3 regions of the Lysinibacillus sp. NPDC097279 genome follow, and region 1 is predicted to be linked to each of the others. Evidence: riboswitches for the same ligand, from Rfam matches in the RefSeq annotation. Region 1 holds a riboswitch; each other region holds the start of a gene.
What was found. Region 1 has a riboswitch for lysine ahead of ACIQ1H_RS20175 (cysteine hydrolase family protein). Riboswitches for the same ligand answer to the same signal wherever they lie in the genome.

Region 1 (4,765 bases):
AATTAATAAGTATCGAATTATTTTCTTTTCTTTTTTTCGGAAGAAGTAATATACGATTACTGATAAGTTCACAAACATAAATCCTGTCAGGCCACCAAAGTTCATTAATTCTGCTACGAAATTCGCTGATAAAAACAGCGCTCCTAAAACACTAATGACACACATTAATAAAATATTGTATATTGGTGTTTGATATTTTGGATGTAAATGTGTGAAAAACTTTTTGGAAAGTACCTCATCACGCCCCATACTGAACATTAAACGAGATGCACTTGCTTGACCTGTTAAACCAGCTGTTATTGTCGATACAATAATCGCAACGGTATAAAGCGTTGCAAGAACGGCACCACCTGCTTTTTCCGCTATATCAAATAGAGCCGTATCAGCTGAGCTAAAGTTTGTCACATCAGGCCATACGAGCTGTGCTACATAAGCTTGTCCAATAAAAATAAGTCCTCCAATTAAACAAGCTAAAATAGCTGCCTTCCAAATATCATCTTTTGGATTAACTGCCTCTTCTGAAAGTGTTGTAATCGAATCAAACCCTAAAAACGAAAAGCAGGCCATTGCTGCACCAGAAATAATGGCAGACATAACGAATTTTTCATCGTTGAAGAATGGTACAACAGAAAAGAGCGACGTACTACTTTCCCCACCAACAATTGTCTTCACACAAAAAATTACGAAAATAACGACTACAATTCCCATAAATATAACGAGGATTTGATTTGTTTTTGCAGCGATACCAATCCCTAGAATATTTACAGTCGTAATAATACCTGCAATTAATAAGACCCATACCCAATACGGAACAGATGGTATTAATGCATTCGCATATGAGGCACCAACCATAAATACAATAAGGGGCACTAAAACATAGTCCATAAACATTGCCCACCCTGCAAAAAAGCCTAAATGTGGATTAATTGCACGTTGCGTATATGTATAAGTGGATCCTCCATTTGGAAAAACAGCAGCCATTCGGCCATAACTATAGGCAGAAAACATCATGGCAACCATCGCAATCAAGTAAGCTAATGGCAACATGCCACCTGTAGACTCTGCTGCAAAGCCATAAATATAAGCTGGCGCAATCGGTGTCATAAAAGCAATACCATATATGACTAAATCTTTTAATGTTAAAACACGTTTTAACTGTGGTGTATGATCATTGGCTGTTTGACTCATAGTCTATTTCCTCTCACACATTCACTGGATTGCTTTTTGCTAGTTCTTCCGTTACTAAATCAATTACTTCATCAGTGCTCATCACTTGGCAATAAATTTGATTCATAATCATAATTTCTGCATCATGAAGCTGTTGCGTTGCAGCTGCACATGCATCTTCAACTAAAATAACTTCAAAGCCTGCATCAGCTAAGCTGCGAACGGTTGAAGCAACACATTGGTCCGTTACAACACCTGTACAAACTACTGTTTCAATGCCCATATTGCGCAGTAAAAATTCATAATTCGTTCCACTTAATACGCTATCTGTCGTTTTATTAACTACAATTTCATCATCAAGTGGCTTTAACTCCTCCACCATCTCCGCTCCAGGATCACCGATTGGCAATAAAATATTGTTCCAACCTGGACGGCGTTGTACTGGAGAACGATCTCGTCCATCTTTATGATGGCAAGCAATACGACCAAATGTTACTTCTAATTTATTTGTACGGAAAAACTCTAAAAGCTTTTTATTGTTCGGAATTGTTAAAGTGTCGATACGATTAAAGAAGTATTCCCATTGTTCAAACATGCCCTTTTCTCTTGCAACTTGTGCATCTAATCCATCTCGGCTAATAAACTGATGTTGCATGTCTACGATTAGTAATGCTGTTTTATCTGGGTTCACGTTTATTTTTTGACCGTCAGTCGGTAAAAATTCATAATATAATGTTGATGTATTTTCCATAATAATTCCTCCAAATTCCCTCTATTTCCGATATGTTATAGGTAAATAAAAAGACAGATTCTTTGTGCAAAAGAATCTGTCTAACACAAAAATGATCTACTCATTTAGAAACTAAAAATGAATCGACCATTTAAAATTCCCACTGTTTGTCTAAACAGAGATAGCACAACTTCATAAACACGAATGTTTACGAAGACAGTCCTGCAGCTATTCGCTACAGACCCAGCATATGATGGCGAGAACTCACCATACACTTCGGCGACATTTCCTTCTACCTAATCTCTTCGTCTTCTCGGACTCCATTAGGTACTGTTAACTGTCGCGCCTCTACCTCACTATCGGAAAAGTGAGGTTTATTTAATTGTTTGAAATAATTATATTATTGCATTTTTTCTATGTCAACGATAAATTTACTATATTTCATAAGATTTGTTGTGCCTCATTATAAAAAAATGACAAATAAAACGCTTTCATACAATAATGAAATGAAATAAATATAACAATAATCGAATAATAATTTTATAGCAATTTATTCTTCCGAGTTCCTGCTCTTTCAGTTTGATGGATAAAGCTTCAAAGCAATTCCTGTTTTATAAAAGTCTTATAAAAAAACCACCAATTAAAACGCAAAGGCATTTTAATTGATGGTTAAATCAATGTTATATAGTTTCGCTTACATTCGCTATATTCTCTTTTTTGAGCATTAACATCACAATAAAGGAAATACAATATAAGCCTGCTAAGTAGAGCATCGCAACTTTCATATCATAACTTTGTAAAATATAGCCGACAAGGATAGGTGAAAAACCGCCTATCGCTCGTCCAAAGTTAAAGATTGTGTTTGTTGCCGTACTTCGAATTTGAACGGGATATAGACTACCAATCAACGCTCCATATCCAGCGAACATGCCATTTGAGAAGAATCCAACAATTGCGCCACCAATTAGAACACCCACACTACCAGTAGCATAAGAGTATAAGAATACAGCGCATGCTGAGGCAATAAGGAACACACCAAAGGCACGCTTTGCGCCAAATCGGTCTAAAAATAGTCCAAAGGTTAACATACCAACAATCATGCCTACTGCTGTACTAATTGTCCAAATGGCAGAGCTTGAAACAGATAAACCTTGCGACTGTTGCAGCATCGATGGTAACCAAATCATTAATCCGTTATAACCTGCAATTTGAACTGTTGCCATTATAATTAGTGAAATTGTTGTAATCGCTGTTCGTGGCGTTTCAAACAATTGTACCAACTTACCCTTTTCAGCTTTCTTACTAGCCTTTTTATTTTTCTGAGCGGCAAGCCACTCAGGAGATTCGTCTAAATTTTTTCTTACGATAAAGGCAAAAATAACAGGTACTACTCCAACAAAGAATAATGCTCTCCATCCTAAAGTAGGAAGAATGATTGCACTTAGTAATGCTGCTAAAATAACGCCATACTGCGCACCTACACTGACATAGGAAGATGCACGCCCTTGTTTATTTTTCGGCCATGCTTCTGCAACTAGCGCCATACCAATACCGTATTCTCCCCCAGCACCTATTCCTGCAATAAATCTAAATAGATACACTTGTTCAATGCTTGTAGCTAATCCTGTTAAAGCCGTACCAATGGCAAACAAGAGGACGGTATACGTAAAGACCTTTACCCTGCCATACTTATCTGCTAAAACGCCGAAAACAATTCCTCCTAATAGCATCCCTACATTCGTGATAGAAGAAATAAGTCCTCCCGTTGCTAAATCAATGTTAAATTCCGCAATAATCATTGTCATCGCAAAGGAGATAAACATGATGTCCATACCCTCTAATGTTAAACCAGCTACCGATGCGACCACGGTTTTTTTTCGATAATCCATTCTACTCTCCTCCAGTATGTTCTAGATGAAATAAATCTCTTTTATTTACGAATGAATGGATGTATCTATATAAATATAACGTTTCCATTCTCCTTTTAAGCCTCACGGGACTTCCTTTAAAAGAGGTACGTTAGTTGTGTAATCACAGCTAAAATGCAAAATAAATGCCCTTTCGTCAGATTGGACAAAAGGGCATGAATAAACAAAGATATTATAAAAATAATAACTTAAAACATCATATAGCCCTTCTCAGCCTCTCTGGACCGTATTAAAGGTAAATTATTTCAAAAGCTATCTTAGCAAAGTTATCTATATTTTCATACAAGAAAATTTTGGTAAAAACAGCTTGAAGGCTTTTCTAGTATGGCTTTAAGCTTATATAAAAAAATTTTAAACAGTTGCTCACACGGAAAAAACAACTCGTCAGTTCAAAAAAAAGAACGAATTTTCTCCTCGAAAATTCGTTCTTTTACATTATGCTAATTCCAACCAAGCAACCGCCTCACAATGCGTGGAGTGTATGTGGCAACATAAGGGATGTTGGTGGGTTTACAATAATGGCTAGGTTCCTATTTCAGTGGGATCTAGCCTATTTTCATTATAAACATTTGCTAAATTAACATAAGTTCGCAAGACATATAAAGGACTTAATTCGTAACTCTCCTTCAAAAAACTAATTGCATCTCGATAATTCTTTATTCTTAAAACAAAATTATCAAATACAAAATCATCATTATCCTTATATTCCTTCATTATACTTAGCAACTTGTTGAATTTGTTCAAATTTTGTATAAGAAATCTGCTGCAAGATAGCTCTAACTGCTTTAACCTTATCCATTTGGAAATAGACATTAAAACATTTCAAAAAACGTTAAGAAGTATAATAAAAGGCTAGTAAACGAATAGGTTGACATCATTAACTAAGCTCTTAAATAAGTTTAAACACATATTTTTGTCTCCTAATACTTCATATACTTTC
Region 2 (4,765 bases), on a different contig from region 1:
TTCGTAAATACACGATTTCGATTTGTGATAAATAACTTTAAAATAGCAAATTCTTTTGAAGTTAGCTTTACCTGTTGCTGATCTTTTTCAACTGAAAAATTAACGACATCAATCACCAAGTTACCAATTGCCACTATCCCCTTCGCTTCCTCCGTCGGGCTAGAATATTGTGTAGCCCTTCTTATTGCAGCTTTCACACGTGCTGAAAATTCCAACATGGAAAAGGGCTTCGCAATATAATCATCCGCTCCTAATCCAAGACCTAGTGCTTTATCAACATCACTATCTTTGGCTGACATCATAATAATCGGTAGCGCTTCTTTTGCTCGGATTATTTTTAACACTTCTAAGCCATCTAGTTTCGGCATCATAATATCCAAAATAACTAAATCAAATGTATTACTTAAACAAGTTTGCACTGCCTCTTCACCATTTGTAACGGATGTAACGGCAAACCCCTCCATAGTTAAAAATTTTTCGACCATTTCTCGAATCGTTTCATCATCTTCTACTAGTAATATACGTTTGTGCATGTTGGCACCTCATTTCAAGGTATTCTCTTTATTTCACATTTGTTTTAACTGTTTTACATTTTTATCCTATCTCCTTATAGCTTACCATATGCTAAGTGCCAGTCACTCAAACAATTCTCAAACAATTTACCTTCATCAATGGCAAATAAAAAAAGCTGCCCTCTAATTGATAGGACAGCTTTCATTTCTATTTTTCTACTTTTAAATCACACTGTTGCAGTGGAATCATTTTCGTTTTATGTTTTATTTTATAGCCCAACCACAAGGCGATAAACAGTGGTATCCCGATATAAGAAACAAGGACACCATACCAGTCAACTGAATCACCTGTGAAAGCTGTATAATTTTGACCAATTACAACAATCATACACAATGTAAATGCAAAGAGTGGTCCGAATGGATACAGCTTTGCTTTATATGGTAGTAATTTTAGGTCTAAGCCTTGCGCTTCATACGCTCTACGGAAGCGATAATGACTAAATGCAATACCAAGCCATGCAATGAAGCCTGACATCCCTGAAGCGTTTAAAAGCCACATATAGACAACGCCATCACCAAAGAATGATGCTAAAAATGCTAGGCAACCGACTGCTAATGTTAGCAGTAATGCGTAAATCGGAATTCCACGACGGCTAAGCTTTGCGAAAATTTTAGGTGCGTGTCCATCTACTGCTAATTGCCATAACATACGTGATGACGCATATAACCCCGAATTACCTGCAGACAACATCGCTGTTAAAATAATGGCATTCATTAATGATGCAGCAAAGGCAATACCTAAGCGGTCAAACACTAGTGTGAATGGTGAAACAGCAATATCTTCAGATAATAAACGAGCATCTGTAAATGGAATTAACATCCCAATTGCTGCAATGGCTAAAATGTAAAATAAAATAATTCGCCAAAAGACTGACTTAACCGCTTTCGGAATATTTTTACCAGGATCATCAGTTTCCCCAGCGGTAATTCCTAATAGCTCTGTCCCTTGGAACGAGAAGCCTGCTGCTAGAAATATGCCGAATGTAGCAAGGAAGCCACCATGGAATGGACCATCACTTATAAAGAAATTCGTAAAGCCGACTGGTGCTTGTCCTCCTAAAATACCAAAAATCATCAATAGACTGACGATAATGAAAACAATAACAGTAGCAACTTTTATCATGGCAAACCAATATTCACTTTCACCATAGCTTTTTACAGAAAGTAAATTGAATGTTAGTACGATCGCAATAAATATGACTGTCCATAGTGCCGAAGAGCTGTCTGGGAACCAATACTTCATTATAAGAGAAACTGCTGCAATTTCAGCGGCAATTGTAATCGCCCAGTTATACCAGTAGTTCCAGCCAAGTGCAAAGCCAAGCGCGGGATCTACAAATTTTGTTGCATACGTACTAAATGAACCTGATGACGGCATATAAGCTGCCATTTCACCCAAGCTTGTCATTAAAAAGTACACCATAATGCCGATTAATGCATAAGCAAGAAGTGCACCACCTGGTCCAGCCTGTGCTATAGCACCACCACTCGCTAGAAATAGCCCAGTTCCGATAGTACCACCTAACGAAATCATTGTTATATGGCGGCTTTTTAATTCTTTTTTCAACTCTGGTGCTTTATGACCGAGCTGATTAACTTTAATTTCACTCACGTTAAAGCTTCCTTCCTTTTATAAGAGGCAAAAAAATGCCATCACATGAACGTTGTGATGGCTAAGTAAATCCTCTGTTTCTTCAAAATGATAGCACAACACGTTGTCCAACGTGACAGTTCTGTTCCTTTCGGAGACAGCCCCAGCATGAGGTTTTCAAGTCCCCTCACGCTTCGGCAATATTTCCTTTCAGCTAACATCTTCAATGCTTGTCATCTCCACTAGCTTACTTATAAATACCGCGACCTCTACCTCAATACAAACATGAGGCATATAATTATTAAATTTATGATGTGTCTTAGTTTAACATACGACCTAAGACATTTCAATAAAACGATTAATGTTCTGTATTTTATGAATATTCTACTATTTTTATTAATGTGATAAAGTGTTATAGTGGTTCGAATTATAACTGTTCTATCAGGGAGGTACTTATTTTGACAACTAACGAAGAATCTACTTATCCTAGCAGAAAGATTAACTGGAAGGGCACAACGCTCTTATTAGTTATCGGTGTAATTTTTCTTGCTTCGACATTACGTATGCCATTAACGGTTGTAGGCCCAATTATTTCCTTCATTCGTGAGGATCTCGGTATATCTAACGTACTTGCAGGCTTTTTAACAACAATTCCATTGCTTGCATTCGCACTAGTGTCACCTATTGCCCCAATCGTTGCAAGAAAACTAGGACTAGAATTAACTCTTTTTCTATCAACCATTTTATTAGCACTTGGGATTGTACTGCGCTCACTTGGAACAACAGGGTTACTCGTATTCGGTACAATGATAATAGGTGTAGCTATTTCATTTGGTAACGTCCTCATCCCAGGGTTACTTAAATTAAAATTCCCTTATCATGTTGGTTTACTAATGGCATTCTTCACAATGTCCATGAACTTAACGGCTGGTATTGGTGCTGGTATTAGTTATCCTATAGCCAATGCATCTCTTGGCTGGCAAGGTGCACTTGCCATCGCTATAGCTCTTGTCGTCGTGACTATTTTAATTTGGATTCCACAATTAAAATTTAATAAGCCTGAACCAACTGTAGCTACTACGAAAACTCGTATACCCCTGTGGAAATCACCAGTTACTTGGGCAGTCACTGGCGCAATGGGTTTACAATCGCTATTATTTTATACAACTGCAGCTTGGATTCCTGAAATTTATATTGCCCAAGGAATAGCAGCAGATCGTGCAGGTTGGATGTTCTCAATCATGCAAATTTCCCAAGTACCTATGGCTCTAGCCGTACCAATTATCGCTAGTAAAATGACATCACAACGACCTCTCGTTTTGATGTTTACTGCTTTTTATATTGTCGGCTTTACTGGCCTTGTCATGGAATGGACTAATCTTGCTGTATTGTGGATGATATTGCTAGGATTAGCAGGTGGCGCTTCATTTTCACTTGCAATGATGTTCTTTACTCTTCGTACTCGTACGGCATTTGAAGCAGCTGATTTATCGGGCTTTGCACAATCATTAGGCTATTTATTAGCCGCAGTAGGCCCTATTTTATTTGGTTACCTACATGATTTATTTGGCGGTTGGAACATCGCTGGCTGGCTATTCGTTGTCGTTGCAGTATTACTATTCTTCTGCTCATTTAGAGCTTCTAGAAACGAATATATAAATTAAAAAAAGCAGCTCATCCTACTATGAGCTGCTTTTTTACATTTTTAATAAGGCGGTTTTTGATAAAAGAAATTCGGTGTATTATAAACATTGACATAAGGCTTATGAAAAATATGCGTTGTTGCAGGTGATAATGGGGGAATCAACCAAGTCCAGTTGCCTGTTAAGTCGCGACCTGCCTTCTGCTCAGCTTCTTCAAATAACTTAAATTGCTGTGCAGCAGTATGATGATCGACTATACTTACACCATCTTCTTTAAAGGAATACAGTACAGCAATATTTAATTCAACTAATGAGCGATCACGCCAAAGCGATGCTTGCTTAGTCGTATCGAGCCCAAAAATTTCGGCGATTTTCGGCAACATATTATAACGATCACTATCAGCTAAATTACGTGCCCCAATTTCTGTCCCCATATACCAACCATTGAAAGGAGCGGCTTGAAAGTCGATTCCAGCCATTTGAAAACGCATGCTTGAAATAATCGGCACCGCGTACCATTTCAACGCTAGTTCCTCCACTTGTGGGTGCTCAGGATGGCGAATTACAACTTCTAGTACATCTTCACGTGGTATTGAAAACAATTGTGGTTTACGGTCATCCACCTGGATAACGAGTGGTAACACATCAAATGCTGTGCCCTCGCCCTGCCAGCCTAGCGATTCACATACTCTTGTAAATGGTACAGAATGTGGGTCACCAACAATGCCAGCTTCCGTCTCATAGCCTGCATAACGGATCAACTGATGATTCCAAATTTTTACTCTACCAGATGCAAATACCGTTATTGTTGGCCGAATTTTACCACCATTTGTCGCATATCGAATATGACATAACAACTTCTCAAATATCCCTTGCTCATCTAAAATATCACGGGCATCCTCAACATGGAGTGATTGCCAAAATAATCTCCCGATACATTTATTACTATTACGCCAAGC
Region 3 (4,765 bases), on a different contig from region 1:
TCGCAGAAGCAGCCTCGTATTGTCCTTTATCGATTGAGACAATCCCACCACGTACGATTTCAGCCATATACGCACCCGTATTCAATGAAACGACTAAAATACCAGCAGTAATAAAGTGCATATCGATGCCAAAGGCAATATCTAGTCCGTAATATACGACCATTGCTTGTACAATCATTGGTGTACCACGGAAAAATTCAACATAGCATGTCAGTATAAAATTAATACATTTTAATAAAAAATGTTTTATATTTTTTTTACGAACTGGAATGGTATGCATAATCCCAATAAAAAATCCGATGAATGCACCAATAATTGTACTGATTGTTGAAATGAGTAACGTATAATACGCTCCTCGTAAAAACATTTGCCAGTTGTTTTCTATAATAGAAATAATCCATTCTAAACTCATGATGTTCCTCCTAACAACGTGTTGTTGCTTGATATCAATTATGCCTTAGCGAAATCATCTTTTCATTTGAATGAATAAGCTTTATTCAAATTATGTGACACACTTCTTAGACATGCATTATTCAGTTTGACTTTCTCTCTGAATTAACTAATTTATAATAGAGACTGTCCCAAAGTCACTTAAACTTTTGAAGTAAAGCACTGCTTGAATATGAAAAAATAGCATACGAGAAGACAGCTCAGTATACTATTTTTTCGATTAGGACAGCTCCAGTGATATTACTGTGCTGCTGGTTGTTGCAAAATAGCTTCTTCCATAATTTTTTGGCGATCATCTTCTGAAATACCTTTTAAAATTTCATTGATTTTTTCTAGACTCGCGTCACCTTTACGTAAACCTACTGCAATAGAAGTATTAGAAATATCTGTATCAAATCCTTCTTCAAATGATACAAATGTAAATTTATCATTAGCTGCTGCTGCTGAAATACCTTCTGGACGTTCAGCTACATAGCCATCAATTTTGCCAGCTTCAAGCGCTACACGCATTGCAGAGAAGTTTTCCATCGCTGTTTGCTTTTCTACACCTTTAATTTGATCGATAACATTATAGTTCGATGTATTTAGCTGAGATGTAACTTTTGCACCTGAGAAATCTTGAATTGATTTGGCATTTTCATACTTGCTACCTTTTTTAATAACCATTACGAAATCAGAAGTATAGTAGTTTTCAGTGAAATCAATTGTTTGTTTACGTTCTTCTGTTGGAGACATCCCTGCTACAATTGCATCAATTTTTTTGGATTGAAGCGCAGGTACTAAACCATCCCATTCCATTTTTACAACGACTAATTTTTTGCCTAAACCATCAGCGATTTTTTTCGCCATTTGTACATCATAGCCGCCTGCAAACTCTGCATTATCAGCAATTTTTACTGCGCCGTTAGAATCATCTTGCTGTGTCCAGTTAAATGGTGGATAACCTGCTTCCATCCCAATGCGGAATTCTCCACCGCTTTCATCCTTTGCACCATCTCCTGTTGCTTTTTCATCCTTGTCACTAGTACCACAAGCCGCTAACAGAATTGCTGTCATTGCTGTTAACATAAATAACAACCATTTTCTTTTCATCTAAAACTCCCCTTTTCTGTAAAAAAAATAAAGCAACTGTACAAAAAAAGACCTAAGTTCTGAACTTAGGTCTTACCTTTTATTGACAGTTGCCCAAATCCTCACTATAATTTCCATGTTTCCGAGATAGCACAACCTAGTAAACTGGAATTATATTTACTAGGACAGTCCTGCACTTATTCACTGCAGACCCAGCATAAAAGTACGAGCTCCTTTTATACTTCGGCGATATTTCCTTCTCCATTACGTCTTCGCTTGCTTTAACTCAGCAATGGACTAATAAATACCGCGCCTCTACCTCACGAAAAACAAAAGTGAGGTTTGTTTATTTTATTGTTATATAGATATTACTATAAAGCTAGCATATTCGTCAAGATAGTTTTATCATTTTTCTGACTAATGACAAAATTAGCCTATAATCCTTCTTAAATCCATAAATTAAGTAGAATATCATTAAAAATGTTTAGCATTATTTAACAAATTTTTATTATTAAAAACATTAATTATAAACCATAAGAATCTATTTTTAAGTTCAACAAAGGCCCTTTAGACCATGAAGTATTTTTTTCGAAAGTACATCTTAAATTAAACGAACTACAAAAAAACCCTACAAAACAGTTCATTTTGTAGGGTTTTAGCATGTCATTTATTGAATTAAGAATTTAATAATAAATCTTCTGGATTTTCAAGTAACTCTTTAACAGTTTTAAGGAAGCCTACAGAATCTTTACCATCGATAATACGGTGGTCATAAGATAATGCTAAGTACATCATTGGGCGAATTTCTACTTCACCATTTACTTCTACTGGGCGTTTTTTAATTGAGTGCATTCCTAAAATAGCCGCTTGTGTACCGTTCATAATAGGTGTTGACATTAATGAACCGAATACACCGCCATTTGTAATTGTGAATGAACCACCTTGAAGATCAGCTAAACCTAATTTTTTATCGCGTGCTTTTTTAGCTAGGTCTGCAATTGAATCCTCAATTTCAGCGAAGTTTTTACGGTCTGCATCACGAACAACTGGTACTACTAAACCTTCTTCAGTTGATACAGCTACACCAATATCAAAGAAGTTATTTAAGTGAATTTCATCGCCAACGATTTGAGCATTCACATAAGGGTACTTTTTAAGTGCTGCAACAACAGCTTTTGTGAAGAATGACATGAAACCAAGTTTAGAGCCTGTAGACTCAAAGAATTGATCTTTTTTACGAGAACGTAATGCCATAACATTAGTCATATCAACTTCATTGAATGTTGTAAGCATAGCAGTCGATTGCTTAACTTCTAATAGACGTTTAGCAATTGTTTGACGACGACGGCTCATTTTTTCAACTGTTACACGTGAATTATCAACAGCTACTGCTGCTTGTGGCGCTGCAGCTGGTTTAGCTTGAGGTGCTGCTACAGGTGCTGTACCGTGAGCTGCAACATCTTGTACACGTACACGACCTTGTGGATCAACTGGAGATACAGCTGCAAGATCGATTCCTTTTTCACGAGCAAGTTTACGTGCTGCAGGAGATGCAATTACACGTTCGCCAGAAGTTTCTTCCACAACAGGTGCTGCTGCTGGTGTTGGTGTTGGTGCTGCTACAGCTTGAGCAGCCGCTGGTGTTGGAGCTTCTGCAACTGGTGTTGCTGCTGGTGCAGGTGCCGCACCTTCGCCCGCTTCTACAACTGCGATTACTTGGCCTACAAGAACAGTATCGCCTTCTTCAGCTAAAATTTGTGTTAACACCCCAGCTTCTTCAGAAATGATTTCAGCATTTACTTTATCTGTTTCAAGTTCAACGATGAATTCACCTTTTTCCACGCGGTCGCCCACTTTTTTAACCCACTGTGCAATACTACCTTCTGTAATCGATTCTGCTAATTCAGGGACTTTAATTTCAGCCACTTTCATTTCCTCCTTTGATTAACGTGCATGCGTTTCATGCACATAAAGGGCTACCGCCTTAGGCAATGTAGCCCAGCTTCCAGTAATAATGATATGTTTAGTTTACTTTTACCGTTTCAGCAACTGCTTCTTCAATTAGAGCTGATTGAGCTGCTTTATGAGAATCTGCATCACCTTCTGAAGTTGAGCTCATTGCAGGACGACCTACATAACGAAGCTTTTTACCTTCAGATAGTTCATATAATGTTTCCAATGCGTAATTCCAAGTACCTTGGTTTTTAGGTTCTTCTTGTACCCATACAATTTCTTTAACATTTGGATACTTAGCAATAATATCAGCAACTTGCGTCGTTGGGAATGGGTAAAGTTGCTCTACACGAACAATGTGTAAGTGATCGAAGCCTTCTCCATCTTTCACGCGGTCTGCTAGGTCAATCATTACTTTACCAGTACCTAATACAATTCGTTCAACAGATTTAGTTTTTGAGCCTAAACCTGGTTGTTCGATTACTTCTTGGAATGCGCCATTTGCTAATTGTTCAGCATTTGCTGCAGCTAATGGATGACGAAGTAATGATTTTGGTGATACAACAACTAATGGACGCACACCTTCTGTTTCTAACATTGCTGCTTGACGACGTAATAGGTGGTAGTAGTTTCCTGCATTTGAGCAGTTTGCCACAAACCAGTTATTTTCAGCAGACATTTGTAAGTAACGCTCCATACGGCTTGAAGAGTGTTCAGGACCTTGGCCTTCATACCCGTGAGGTAAAAGAATAACTAAGCCTGATTTTTGGCCCCATTTAGAACGTGCCCCTGAAATGAAGTTATCAAACATCACTTGAGCCATATTCGCAAAGTCACCAAATTGTGCTTCCCATACTGAAAGTACGTTGCCTTTTTCTAAATTGTAACCGTATTCATACCCAACAACCCCAGCTTCTGTTAATGGTGAATTGTGTACCGTAAATGAAGCGCTTGCACCAGAAATGTGGTGAAGTGGTGTAAATACGTTACCATTATTTTTGTCATGTAATACTAAATGACGTTGTGAGAATGTACCACGTTGAGCATCTTGACCAGTAAATCGTACAGGTGTACCGTCTTGGATAATTGTAGCATATGCTAATGTTTCAGCATGGCCCCAATCAATTTTTGCAGACGCAAATGCATCACGACGTTTTTCTAAAATTTTGCCTAATTTCTTTTGTGGCTCGAAGTTTTGTTCAAATACTAATAGTTCTTCATTAATCGTTTCTAAACGTTCAGCACCTACTGCTGTATCGATTTGTGGGAAGTTAATTTTTAATTCTTCTGG

Region 2: it holds a riboswitch for lysine, as region 1 does, so the genes downstream of both, ACIQ1H_RS13825 (amino acid permease) here and ACIQ1H_RS20175 (cysteine hydrolase family protein) in region 1, are expected to answer to the same signal.
Region 3: it holds a riboswitch for lysine, as region 1 does, so the genes downstream of both, ACIQ1H_RS06000 (transporter substrate-binding domain-containing protein) here and ACIQ1H_RS20175 (cysteine hydrolase family protein) in region 1, are expected to answer to the same signal.

Annotation. Positions count from the first base shown of each region.
Region 1 covers NZ_JBIWDA010000007.1:50,009-54,773, reverse strand. The annotation lists gene ACIQ1H_RS20180 (APC family permease) at 1-1,188, opposite strand, end outside; gene ACIQ1H_RS20175 (cysteine hydrolase family protein) at 1,202-1,918, opposite strand; lysine riboswitch at 2,072-2,256, opposite strand; gene ACIQ1H_RS20170 (MFS transporter) at 2,578-3,786, opposite strand; gene ACIQ1H_RS20165 (NACHT domain-containing protein) at 4,678-4,765, opposite strand, start outside.
Region 2 covers NZ_JBIWDA010000003.1:2,578-7,342, reverse strand. The annotation lists gene ACIQ1H_RS13830 (response regulator transcription factor) at 1-533, opposite strand, end outside; gene ACIQ1H_RS13825 (amino acid permease) at 721-2,184, opposite strand; lysine riboswitch at 2,268-2,443, opposite strand; gene ACIQ1H_RS13820 (CynX/NimT family MFS transporter) at 2,622-3,827, shown strand; gene ACIQ1H_RS13815 (nitric oxide synthase oxygenase) at 3,869-4,765, opposite strand, start outside.
Region 3 covers NZ_JBIWDA010000001.1:1,177,053-1,181,817, reverse strand. The annotation lists gene ACIQ1H_RS06005 (amino acid ABC transporter permease) at 1-412, opposite strand, end outside; gene ACIQ1H_RS06000 (transporter substrate-binding domain-containing protein) at 691-1,542, opposite strand; lysine riboswitch at 1,662-1,847, opposite strand; gene odhB (2-oxoglutarate dehydrogenase complex dihydrolipoyllysine-residue succinyltransferase) at 2,197-3,447, opposite strand; gene ACIQ1H_RS05990 (2-oxoglutarate dehydrogenase E1 component) at 3,545-4,765, opposite strand, start outside.